Regions from separate parts of the Methylobacterium sp. Ger2507 genome, predicted to be linked through region 3. Evidence: riboswitches for the same ligand, from Rfam matches in the RefSeq annotation. Region 3 holds a riboswitch; each other region holds the start of a gene.
What was found. A riboswitch is a leader RNA that binds a small molecule or an ion and turns the genes downstream of it on or off. The one in region 3 is predicted to bind cobalamin.
Positions count from the first base shown of each region.

Region 1: linked by a shared signal. The riboswitch ahead of ACV7NL_RS23835 (TonB-dependent receptor) and the one ahead of ACV7NL_RS12130 (TonB-dependent receptor) in region 3 are both predicted to bind cobalamin.
Region 2: linked by a shared signal. The riboswitch ahead of ACV7NL_RS17305 (TonB-dependent receptor) and the one ahead of ACV7NL_RS12130 (TonB-dependent receptor) in region 3 are both predicted to bind cobalamin.

Region 1 covers NZ_JBUYVC010000002.1:48,787-52,957, reverse strand. Annotated here, with positions in the region: gene ACV7NL_RS23840 (PepSY-associated TM helix domain-containing protein) at 1-133, opposite strand, end outside; gene ACV7NL_RS23835 (TonB-dependent receptor) at 616-2,766, opposite strand; cobalamin riboswitch at 2,874-3,072, opposite strand; gene ACV7NL_RS23830 (TadE/TadG family type IV pilus assembly protein) at 3,550-4,171, opposite strand, start outside.
Region 2 covers NZ_JBUYVC010000001.1:3,759,664-3,763,834, reverse strand. Annotated here, with positions in the region: gene ACV7NL_RS17315 (multicopper oxidase family protein) at 4-1,635, shown strand; gene ACV7NL_RS17310 (DUF2934 domain-containing protein) at 1,719-1,922, opposite strand; cobalamin riboswitch at 2,031-2,234, shown strand; gene ACV7NL_RS17305 (TonB-dependent receptor) at 2,688-4,171, shown strand, end outside.
Region 3 covers NZ_JBUYVC010000001.1:2,620,002-2,624,172, forward strand. Annotated here, with positions in the region: gene ACV7NL_RS12125 (glycoside hydrolase family 16 protein) at 1-514, opposite strand, end outside; gene ACV7NL_RS12130 (TonB-dependent receptor) at 760-2,910, opposite strand; cobalamin riboswitch at 3,017-3,218, opposite strand; gene ACV7NL_RS12135 (hypothetical protein) at 3,356-3,946, opposite strand.

The DNA.
Region 1 (4,171 bases), on a different contig from region 3:
CGAGGAAGGGCAGGCAGAGCAGGCCGGCATAGAAATGCCAGCGCCAGACGGCGCGGTAGACGGTATCTTGCATCGGGTTGGCCGCAGCCATGGCGCGCAAGGCCGCCGCGTCACCCTGGAGGGTCTGGGACATGGGTTCGGGTCCGGGTCTGAGCGATCTGACAAGACGGATCGATCAGGCAGTCGGCGGACCTCGTGGACTGACGGACTGATCGGGTGGCGCTCGTGCGGCTCTCGGTTCTCCCGCCCGCCAGGTGAGGGGCGCCGCATCGCCGGGCGACCAACGCAGGGCGACGAAGGCGAGAACTGGAATGGGCGCCACGACGGCATGCACCAGGGTGCAGCACGTATGTCGACATGGCAGGCCCTCGTCCGCCGGAGCGTCGGTTCCGGCGTGCTCGGCACAGATGACCTGGTGGAAGCTGACCTGGGAGACGGGCGCCATCGAGCCCAACAGTGCCTGCAGGCATAGGGCGTAGAGTACGGCCACGGCGATGACCGCACGGCAGACGCCCCAATCTGGCCGCCAAGCGCGCATGGTACGGGCGTAAGGCGCAGTTTCATCCTTCGTCAACGGTGTAGGAGCAACGCGACCGCTATCGGCCGGCATGTGACCTAAAAGCGTCCTGCCAGGGTGAGGCGGACGGCCGTCGGCTCGACCGGGTGGAAGTGGCGGTCAGCGACGCCGTCCGCCCCCTCGCCCGGCAGGCGCGAGGTGTAGAAGTAGGTGATCTGGTCGGCCTTGGCGTTGGTCAGGTTCAGGATGTCGAGGGACAGGCTAACCCCATTGTCGAAATTGTAGCCGATGCGGCCGTTGAGGAGCGCGGTCGGCTTCGAACGCACGGAGTTGTCCTCGATCAGGGGGCGTGGCCCGAAGTAGCGCAACCGCATCGAGCCGAACCAGCCCAGGTCCTCGCCGAAGGTGATCCCGGCCGAGGCGATCGTGGTCGGTGCCTCCGGCACTCGGTTGCCGATGGGGTCACGGTCTGCGAACCGGGCGTTCGTTACCGTCAGGTCGCCTTCCAACGAGAGCCAGGGCGTCACCGCGTAGCGGTTGGTCCACTCGATGCCGAACCGGCGAGTAGGGCGGCTCGGCTCTGTCGTGCCGGTGTCGCCCTGAAACAGGTTCTCGGAGGCGAAATCCAGTCGGAACAGCGCTACCGCCGTTTCCAGCCCAGCGATGCTGCGGTTGCGGATGCCGATCTCCGAGCCCGTCGAGGGCACGAGGAAGGGCGAGCGGGCGATGTTGAACAGCGGGCTGGCCGGATCAATCGTGGCGGTAACGCCGCGCGCATCATTGGAGTGGAAGCCGCCGCCGTAGTTCACGAACAGCTCGGTATCGAACCAGGGGCCGAGCACGAGGCCGAGCTTCGGGTTGACGATGCCGTCCCGCGCCGTCCCCGAGTTGGCGGGCGTATCGGAGCGAACGTCGGCGTAGAACCCATCAGCACGGAAGCCGATGCTGGTGCGCAGCCAGTCGGTCCAGCGCACCCGGTTCTCGTAGTAGAACGCCGCGCTCGCCTCCAGCACCCGGTCGTCAAGCACGGTCGAGCGATACTGTCGCGCGATGGTGTTAAAGAGCCCAACCCGGATATCGTCGGTGCGGGTCTGCACCCCTATCTCGTTCTCCATCGGCAGCCCGAACAGGTCACCCTGGAAGGTGTGGCTGACCTCCCCGCCGCCGAGCACCCGACTGTCGCGCTGGCGGAACTGGTCGCCGTTCACTGGATCGTTGAGGAAGTAGGTGAAGTCGTTGAACAGGTTCATCTGGTACCGGATGACGTAGGCGTTCGCCCGCGTGATCCCGGCCTCGCTCGTCTGGCTCCAGCGCCCGGAGAGTGAGAAGCGGCCGGTGTCGCCGCCATCGTTGGGGTTTAGGGTCCCGTAGCGGCCGATGATACCCTCCGCCACGGCGCGCCCCGGTATCTGGTTCGTGGCGTTCCACTTCGCCCAATAGGCCATGCCGGTGAGCGCGAAGCCGTCGAGGGCCGTGCCCTGGCTATAGCGGACGACGGCGTTGAGCTTGGCGAGGCGATCCGGCACATCCCAGGGGCCGTCATAGGTCTGGGCCTCGCCTGCGACTAGTAGATTGCCTTGACCGAGGGGCGCGGACGCGATGGTGAGCGCGCGCTTGTAGCCGAAGCTACCGAAGGAGGTTAGCGCGAGGTTCCGGTCCACCTTGTCGAGGTAGTCGATCCGTACCGACCCAGCGGAAGCGAAGTCCCCATCCCGGACGAAGTACGGTCCCTTGTGGAACTCCACTGCGCCAACGAGTTCCGGAATTAGGAAGTTGAGGTCGGCGTAGCCCTGGCCGTGGGCATGGGTGCGCATGTTCACCGGCATGCCGTCGACGGAGATGGCGATGTCGGTGCCGTGGTCGAGGTTGAACCCGCGCAGGAAGAACTGGTTGGCCTTCCCCTCCCCGGAATGCTGGGTGACGATGAGCCCCGGCACGCTCTCCAGCACCTCGCCGGGGCGCGTGATCGGTCGGCTGTTAAGCGCCGCACCGGAAATGGTCCCCGCACTCGCCGCATCAACCGTGCGCAAACCGCCGCCGATGCCGGTCACGCCACCGACGTAGCCCGCACTAGCCGCAGGTCCGGTGATGCCGGCCACAGGCGTCTCGGCCGTCACCGAAAGTTCGGCGAGATTGGCTTCTGCAGCCTGAGAGGATGCTTGCTGTGCACGCGCCCCTGGGGACGAAAGGATGGCACAGGAAGCCAGAAGAAGCGTTCGGGAGGCGGTGTGTAAGCGAAGGGGGGACATGGGACCCTGGGCGACGTCTGTGGCACGTCACCGCGAAGACGCCAGCCCAGATGCCGCACAGCATCCGTCCCGACACCCATCAGGACACCCCGCCCGATGCGTTTCGCGTGTGACCACGGCTGACGGCAGGTCTCCTGGCTTGCGGGTCGCGGCCCTCTCATCGTCTTCCCAGGTCCGGGGACCCAGTGACGTGTTGATGATGGGCTCGCCGCTTACAGTTGCGGGGGCAGCCGTGGCTTCGGGCCTTCACCCTCACCGCGTTCCCTTTTGATCCTCGTGAGAGGAACCGTCAGGCATAAGGGGCATCACAGAACGCTACAGCGTCAATGCCGTCTTGGGTGTTTCCGGCCAGGTGTTGTTAGCGGGTGACAAGCTTCGGCCTACGAGTGCTTCAGTTCGTTGGCGGGCTACGTCTGCTGTCTGAACTCCCCAACCTAAAAGCGGACCGGCCAAAATTCACCCAACCCAGTCATTCCAAGGTGCCTCTCCGCTAGCCTGCCTCGCAAAAGCAGCTCGTGCGCCAAGCGCATAGCTCAGCGGTGTCGGATATCCGATCCGATACCCGACATCCTGCAGACATGCGTTCAACGCAAGCCGATGGCTTATGTTCGTCAAAACGCATCATTCTAACTATATCATAAATATCTATTGTCATTTTGAAATAGTCACCTAAATTTAGTCAAACATTTTATTTGATATAGATTAGAGTGAGTTGAAATCTACCCTCAGTTCATTATCCTGAGATTATCAGGAGCATGTTTTATCCATGCCAAGAATTTTATATTACTGTGGACATTCTACACCGTTAGGAAGGATAATTTCATTATAAGTGTTTGTTTTATAAGTTTTACCCAATCGGACCGGCCATACAACGGCCGATTTGAACGTGAAGTTGGTGTTTATGCTGCCTGCAAACTTCATAATTCCACTCCCAAACACCGGAGCGTAGGGCATTTGTACTTCAGCCAGGATGTATCGCATACCTAGGACGCGGAAGCCCGGGGGAACAGATAAATCGCCAGCAAGTCCAACACTTCGGACCGTTGCATTACTAGATGCAAAGCTGGAGCAAACGCGAGGATTACTACCAATGTTTTTAAGATCTAGACCCAGCGCACTGACTGTTATTTTTGCAGAGCCGCTCACAAATGGTCGTAAAACCAGTTGCGAGCTTGCTATAATATCGTTCATTGCCGCAGTCGTGACCGGTGAATTCGTAGCCGCTTGTGAGGTTAGGTCTGCAAGCGTTCGTGCCAACAATGCTACTTTGCGTTTGTTATCCAACGCTCTACTAAATTCCAATGAGCCCAAGAGTATTGCAAGAATGAGCGGCAGAACAAGAGCGAACTCTATTGCAGACACAGCTCTCTTATCGGCACAAAACCGAAATAACAAAGCCATGGTA
Region 2 (4,171 bases), 1.1 Mb from region 3:
GACATGCAGCGGCGCACATTCCTGGCAGGTCTTGCGGGGGTCCTTGGAACCGCACCGGCATCGGCTCAGATGAAGCACGACATGGGAGCCATGGGGAACATGGGACCCATGGGAGCCGGGGCCGGGCCGGGCGGGCCGATGGCACCGATGGCCGGCACCGCGCCGGTCCTGCCGCAGGGGCAGCCGTTGAAGGAGCTGCCCCGGCTCCGCAACCGCTCGACCCGACCCGGTCGATTCGAGGCCACGATCGCGGCGCGCCCCGGCGTGGTCCGCTACGCGGAGGGCCTCGACACGCCGGTGCTGCTCTATGACGGCGGCCATCCGGTGATCGAGGCGCAGGAGGGCGACCGGGTCGCGATCACGTTCCAGAACGGCATTCCGGGGCAACCCTCCACGATCCACTGGCATGGGATGCCGGTGCCGTCCGACCAGGACGGCAACCCGATGAACCCCGTCGCGTCCGGGGCCGAACACGGCTACGCCTTCGACCTGCCCGAGGGCAGTGCGGCGACCTACTGGTTTCATCCGCATCCGCACGGCCTCACCGCCGAACAGGTCTATCGCGGCCTCGCCGGGCTCTTCCTGGTCAAGCCGAAATCCGATCCGATTCCGGCCGCCTATGGCGACACGGTCCTGATGCTCACCGATCTCCGGATCGCGGCGGACGGGACGATGCCGCCCAGCACGATGGTCGACCTGATGAACGGTCGCGTCGGCGACCACGTGCTCGTCAACGGCCAGAGCAATCCGGTGATGACGGTGGCGCCGGGCGAGAAGCGCCGCCTCCGGCTCGTCAACGCGACCAACGCGCGCTACCTGCGCCTGCGCTTCGCGGGCGCCCGCATGACCCTGATCGGCACCGATGGCGGCCTTGTCGAGGCGCCGGTCGCCGTCGACGAGGTGCTGCTCACCCCCGCCGAGCGGGTGGAACTCATCGTCTCCTTCGATCAGCCCGGCCCGGCCAAATTGACCACACTCGCCTACGAGCGCGGCTGGATGGGACCGGGGGAGCCGAAGGAAGCGGGCAAGGTCCTGCTGACCGCGAACGTGGCGGGACGACCGGCGACGCCGCCACCGCCGCTGCCGAAGATGCTGCGGGCGATCGCCCCGCTCCAGGCCCCGGTCGTCACCCGCCGCTTCGTGCTGACGGAGGACATGGGCTCCATGGATCACGGTGCCATGCCGGGCATGGATCACGGTGCCATGCCGGGCATGGATCACGGCGCCATGCCGGGCATGGATCACGGCGGAACCGCGAAAGGCGGTGCCGCCTCCGCCAAGCCGCCCGGCAGCCACGACATGAAGTTCCTGATCAACAACAAGAGCTTCGACATGACCCGCATCGACGAGGTCTCGAAGGTCGGTCAGGTCGAACAATGGGACATCGTCAACCAATCGGACATGGATCACCCGTTCCATGTCCACGGAACCCAGTTCCAGATCGTCGCCTACGAGAAGGACGGACAGGTCAGGACCCCGGGCTATCGCGCCTGGAAGGACACCGTGAACGTCGTGCCCGGCGAGACGGTCCGGCTCCTGCTGCGCCAGGACCAGCCGGGGCCGCGCATGTACCATTGCCACATTCTCGAGCACGAGGAACTCGGCATGATGGGCGTGCTCGACGTCCGATCCTGACGGTTTTCCGTCCCAGCAGGCGGCACGCGCCTTACCGCGGGCCTCGTCGGCCTATCCTCGCCCGAAGGCGAGCGACGCCGGCCTCACCGGGCGGTCGTGTCGGCCCCCGGCGGCGTCTCCGAGGCGGTCCGGTCGGCGGCCGGCTTGCGGCGGGCCTGCTCGGCGCGGAGTTCCCGCTCGGCCATCAGCCAGAACTCGACCTCGAAGCCTTCGGGACGGTGGTTGCGCTCCCAGATCTCGTGGGCGCGCTCGCGGACCCGTTCGAACGTGATCCCATCCTCGGACATCGTGCTTCTGCTCCTTCGTGACCGGCGATCGCAGGTGCGACCCCCGCCGCGGGGCCAACGCTCCCGGGGGCAAATCGTCCCCGTCGATTGACGCCGGCGCCGGAAACCGCCTAGCTTCGGCGCGACGGTTCCTCGGATCGAGGATCAAAAGGGAACGCGGTGCGGGGCTCTGCCCCAACGCCGCGGCTGCCCCCGCAACTGTAAGCGGCGAGCCCATCATCAACACGTCACTGGGGGTTGCAAGCCTCTGGGAAGACGATGAGAGGGCGGTGACCCGCGAGCCAGGAGACCTGCCGTCAGTCGTGGTCACACGCGAAACGCATCGGGCGGGGTGTCCTGGTGGGTGTCGGGGCGTTCGCATGCGGCGAACGGACCGACCTCTTCGCGGTGACGTGCCACTCCGCGCGACCCGTCGCGTCAGCCGTCCCGTCGATGCCCGTCTGCGCCCGCGCGTCCCGCTCCCGTCCGCCTCGTCCGATCGCCCCGCGCGGTCCGAAGACGGCTGGCTTGCGGACAACGTCGCGTCCGGCACCACTCAGCGATTGTAACATTATAACATTCGCTTTAGCAGAGGTGGCTCGTCGGCCCTGGCCGATGCCCGCGCCCCTTCCCGGTTGTCCCATGGCCCTCGCCCAAATCCCGTCCCGATCCCCACGCGCCCGACGCGCACGGCAGGGCCACGTCTTGCCCCTGATATCCCGGCCCCCGATATCCCGGCCCCTCACATCCTGGCCGCTCGCGGCCCTGCTCGGCGGCCTGCTGCCGATGCCGGCCGACGCCGCGCCCGGCGAATCCCACTCGGCCGTCACCCTGGAGACCCTGGAGGTCGCGGGCTCCGGGCGCGGCGGCCCGCCGCCCGCCGAGGGGCTGAACCTGCGCAGCTCGAGCCGCAGCGCCAGCCGCCTCGGCCTGACGCCCCTGGAAACCCCCGCCAGCGTCGACGTGATCGCGGGTGAGACCACGCGCCTGCGCGGCCAGAACACGGTGGCGGAGGCCGTCACCCAGAACGCCACCGGCATCACCACGGTGGCGGCCCCCGGCAACGGCAACGGCGCCTTCACGGCCCGGGGCTTCGCCGGCCCGAACTCGATCCAGCAGCTCTACGACGGCACCCGCCTGTTCGTCGGGGCGGGCACCGTCACCTTCCCGTTCGACACCTGGAACGTCGAGCGCATCGAGGTGCTGCGCGGGCCGGCCTCCGTGCTCTACGGCGACGGCGCCATCGGCGGCGTGATCAACGTGGTGACGAAGAAGCCGGTCTTCACGCCCCTCAACGTGGCGCGCGCGGCCGTCGGCTCGGATGGTCTGGCGCGCTTGGCCCTCGATTCCGGCGGTCCCATCGGGGACGCGCTCGCCTACCGCCTCAACATCAGCGGCAACCGCGACGCGGGCTGGATCGCGCCGGACGGCGACTTCCGCAATCTCGCGGTCTCGGGCGCCCTGACCCTGCAGGCGAATCCGGACCTCGCCATCACCCTGAGCCATGATTTCGGCTACCAGGAGCCGGCCCGCTACTGGGGCACGCCGCTCATCGACGGGCGCATCCGCGACGCCATCCGGTTCAACAACTACAACGTCCGCGACGCCCAGATGCTCTGGACCGACAACTGGACGCAGCTGCGAGCGGAGTGGACGCCGAGCGCCGACATCACGATCCGCAACACCGCCTACCGGCTCCAGAGCCGGCGCCAGTGGCGGGACATCGAGCAATACGCCTTCAACCGTGATACCGGGCGGATCGATCGCTCGGCCTACACCGAGATCTATCACAGCCAGGAGCAGATCGGGAATCGCCTCGACGCGACGGTCCGGGGCACAGTGTTCGGATTCCGCAACGAATTCCTGGCCGGGTTCGACGTCAACGCCATCGCGTTCCGGCACACCAACAACTTCAGCTCCGAGGGCGGCGGCCTCACCACCAGCGTCGATCCCTTCGCCTATGACCCGGGTCTGTTCCCGGCCAATGGCCGCGCCACTCCGGCCTACGTCACCAACACGCGCCAGGCCTCGGTCTTCGCCGAGAACCGCCTGATCCTGTCCGATCAGCTCTCGCTGCTGGCCGGCATGCGCTACGACGCGCCGGTGCTGCACCGGACCAACCTCGTCACGGGCGCCGCCTTCGAGCAGGATTTCCAGGCGCTCAGCTACCGCTTCGGCGCCGTCTACAACCCGACCCCCCTGCTGGCGCTCTACGCCCAATACGCCACCGCCACCGATCCGGTCGGCAGCCTGATCTCGCTGTCGCAGAA
Region 3 (4,171 bases):
GCATCAGCCAGAAGGCGGGCCAGACGCCCTTGCCGACGGGCAGCTTCGCCTTGATCTCGAAGTACCCGAACAGCTGCGAGAAGCTGAACCGCGTGGTCAGCACGCCGCCCATGAATTGCTTTCCATGCGCGAGCGGTTGCAGGTTCTCGGGTATCTTCGAACCCAGGATGGTGAGGTGTTTACCCGGATCGAGCTTAAACGGGTTCAGACCGAGCGGCGTGTCGAGGACCTTGTCGTCCTTCACGCCGGTAAAGCTCGGGTCGACGTAGATGCTGCCGGCGCTGCCGGAGCGGTACTCGAGTTTCGTCGGACCGCCCGAGCCGAGCACGGTTCGCCACCGGGTCGGGGAAGGGGGCTTCTTCGCCATCTCCGAGGCATCGAGCGTCTGCCAGCGCTCGTCGAAGGTCGGAGCCCCGAAGGTCGCCGGATCGATCTTGCCGGGCAGCGGAGCGGCTTGCGCCAGGACGGTGCCGGCAAGCGTCGCGGCGACGAGACAGGCGAAGCGTTGGAACATCACAGTATCCTCGAAACGATGCCGGACCACTGACGCCGACGGGCCTCCGCCCCCATCCTTGATAGGGCGCCGCAAGGGTCCGAGCCAGTGCAGGGAGGCCTATGGCCGGCGCAGGGGTGCCACGACGACGTCACAACGCGGCGATCTCATGGCGCCAGCGGGATCGCGCATTCTCCCGTTTCTTCGGAAGGACAGCGACAGCGTCGCATCGCAAAGATCCCGGCAGGGACATCGCGGGCGCGGCTTCAGAAGCGCCCCGCGAGGGTTAGGCGAAACGCGGTGGGCTCGACCGGATGGACATGCGGGTCGGCCACGCCCGCGGGGCCTTCGCCGCTCAGGCGCGAGGTGTAGAAGTAAGCGATCTGGTCGGCCCTGGCATTGGTCAGGTTCAAGACGTCGAGGGACAGGCTGATTCCGTCGTCGAAGGCGTAGCCGATCCGTCCGTTCAGGAGAGCCGTCGCTTTCGAGCGCACCGAATTGTCCTCGATCAGCGGACGCGGCCCGAAGTAGCGAAAGCGCATCGAACCGAACCAGCCGGGACCCGCACCGAAGGTGAATCCGGCCGACGCGATGGTGGTCGGCGCCTCCGGCACCCGGTTGCCGATCGGGTCCCGGTCCGAGAAGCGGGCGTTGGTGACCGTCAGGTCGCCCTCCAGCGAGAGCCAGGGCGTTACCGCGTAGCGGTTGGTCCACTCGATGCCGAAGCGGCGGGTGGGGCGGCTCGGCTCGGTGGTGCCGCTGTCGCCCTGGAACAGGTTCTCGGAGGCGAAATCGAGTTGGAACAGGGCGACGGCGGTCTCGAGCCCGGCGATGCTGCGGTTGCGCAGGCCGATCTCCGAGCCGGTCGAGGGCACGAGGAAGGGCGAGCGGCTGATGTTGAAGAGCGGGCTCGTCGGATCGACCGTGGCGGTGACGCCGCGGGCGTCGTTGGAGTGGAAGCCGCCGCCGTAATTCACGAACAGCTCGGTCTCGAACCACGGACCGAGCACGAGGCCGAGCTTCGGGTTGACGATGCCGTCCCGTGCCGTGCCGGAATTGGCCGGCGTGTCCGAGCGGACATCGGCGGTGAATCCGTCGGCCCGGACACCGACGCTGGTGCGCAGCCAATCGGTCCAGCGCACCCGGTTCTCGACGTAGAGGGCGGCGCTCGCCTCCAGCACCCGGTCGTCCAGCACCGTCGAGCGGACCTGCCGCGCGGTGGTGTTGAACAGGCCGACGCGGATCGAGTCCGTGCGGGTCTGAAGCCCGATCTCGGTCTCCATCGGCAACCCGAAGAGGTCGCCCTGGACCATGTGGCTGATCTCGCCGCCGCCCAGAACCCGGCTGTCGCGCTGGCGGAACTGGTCGCCGCTGACCGGATCGTTGAGAAAATACGTGAAGTCGTTGAACAGGTTCATCCCATAGCGGATGACGTAGGCGTTCGCCCGGGTGATGCCGGCGTCGCTCGTCCGGCTCCAGCGTCCGGAGAGCGAGAAACGGCCGGTGTCGCCGCCATCCGTGGGGTTCAGGGCGCCGAAGCGGCCGATGATCCCCTCCGTGACGGCGCGCTCCGGGATCTGGTTGGTGGCGTTCCACCGGGCCCAGTAGGCCATGCCCGTCAGGGCGAAGCCGTCCAGGGCCGTGCCCTGGCTGTAGCGGACGACGCCGTTGAGCTTGGCCAGACGGTCCGGCACGTCCCAGGGGCCGTCATAGGTCTGGGCCTCGCCCGCCACCAGAAGGGTGCCCTGCCCGAGCGGTGCCGACGCGATGGTGAGCGCCCGCTTGTAGCCGAAGCTGCCGAAGGAGGTCAGGGCGAGGTTGCGGTCGGTCTTGTCGAGATAGTCGATCCGCACCGAACCGGCCGAGGCGAAGTCGCCATCGCGCACGAAGTAGGGACCCTTGTGGAACTCCACCGCGCCGACGAGTTCCGGGATCAGGAAGTTGAGGTCGGCATAGCCCTGTCCGTGGGCGTGGGTCCGCATGTTGACCGGCATGCCGTCGATCGAGAGCGCGATGTCGGTGCCGTGGTCGAGGTTGAACCCGCGCAGGAAGAACTGGTTGGCCTTCCCCTCCCCGGAATGCTGGGTGACGATGAGACCGGGCACGCTTTCCAGCACCTCTCCCGGTCGGGTGATCGGGCGGCTGTTGATCTGCGCACCCGATATCACCCCCGCGCTCGCCGCATCGACGGGCCTGAGACCGCCGCCGATGCCGATGACGCCGCCGACGAAGCCCGCCTGCGCGACCGGTCCGGTTCCGGGCGGCGCCGATGCCTCCGCCGTGACCGAGAGTTCAGCCAGGTTCGCCTCGGCCGCCTGGCCAGAGACCGGCCGGATCTGCGCGCCGTAAGGCACCAGGCCGGCGCAGGAGACCAGAAGGAGCGTTCGGTAGGGGGGCCGTGACGGGGCGGGCGACATGGGACCTCGGGCGACGTCTGTGGCACGTCACCGCGACGAGGTCGGTCCGTTCGCCGCATGCGAACGCCCCGACACCCACCAGGACACCCCGCCCGATGCGTTTCGCGTGTGACCACGATGGACGGCAGGTCTCCTGGCTCGCGGGTCACCGCCCTCTCATCGTCTTCCCAGGTGCCGGGGCACCCAGTGACGTGTTGATGATGGGCTCGCCGCTTACAGTTGCGGGGGCAGCCGCGGCGTTGGGCTCTCGCCCGCACCGCGTTCCCTTTTGATCCTCGATCCGAGGAACCGTCCGAGGTCAGAAGACCAGACGAAGCCCGACAGCGTCAATCGAACGCGCGGGAAATCGGCGTCCTGTGCTCCCTGTGCGACAGCCAGGGCCAAGCCCAGCGCCGGTGGGTCGGGGACAGCCGGGTGAAGGCTGGATGGGCGGCCGCCCCTCCGATCAGAGCGGGCGATCCCGATCCTGATCCGGGCTCCAGCTTCGCAGCGGCGAGGGTCCGATCTGGCGTTCGGCGCGGGGCGCCGACTCGTCCTCCAGCCAGGTGCGGGGGCCATTGGCATTGCCCCGGACGACGTCCCCGGCGACGATCGCGTGTCCGGAGGCGACCGCCACGATCAACTGGGTGGCGTAGGCCCTCGGACCGCTGCCCTTGAGGGACATGCCGGGTCCGCCCGGACGGAGCTTGCTGCCGAGCGCGCCCCAGAGGGGCGGTGTCTTGATCCGGCGCAAACCAAAGCCCTGGTCGATCAGGGCAGCGGCCGCCTCGATCTGGCCGTTGAGGAGAAGCAGGCCCGGCCGCGTCAGGCGGAAGGCATAGCTGCCTTCGTCGTCCTCCTCGACGAGGTTCACCAGCTTCAACGACAGGGCCTGACAGGCCGTGTCGACGTTGTCGCGGGTGAACTCGGCGTCGACGGCCAGCGGCCTCAGGGCTTGGCCCGAAATCCGGCAGGAAACCCGTTGGAGGAAGAAGCGACGTCTGGAAATCTGGCTCAGGCCCCATCCAAGCGCGATCGCGCGACGTGGGGCGATCATCCGCCGGACAGCATGGCGCCCGGAGGTTTCGGTCTGGTTGAGACGATCCGCGAGTTTCGGTGGCGGAATGCACGCCCTGGTTGACGATCCAGTGCCCGGCCCGATCCCGCGGGGACCCCGGTCTCGGACACCGAGGCGGCGCGGGCGCTCGCCCCCGCGAGCGGCCGATCGATGCCGGCCCTCTTGCTGTTCGCCCGTCACCGCCCTCTGTGAGCGGTCATCACC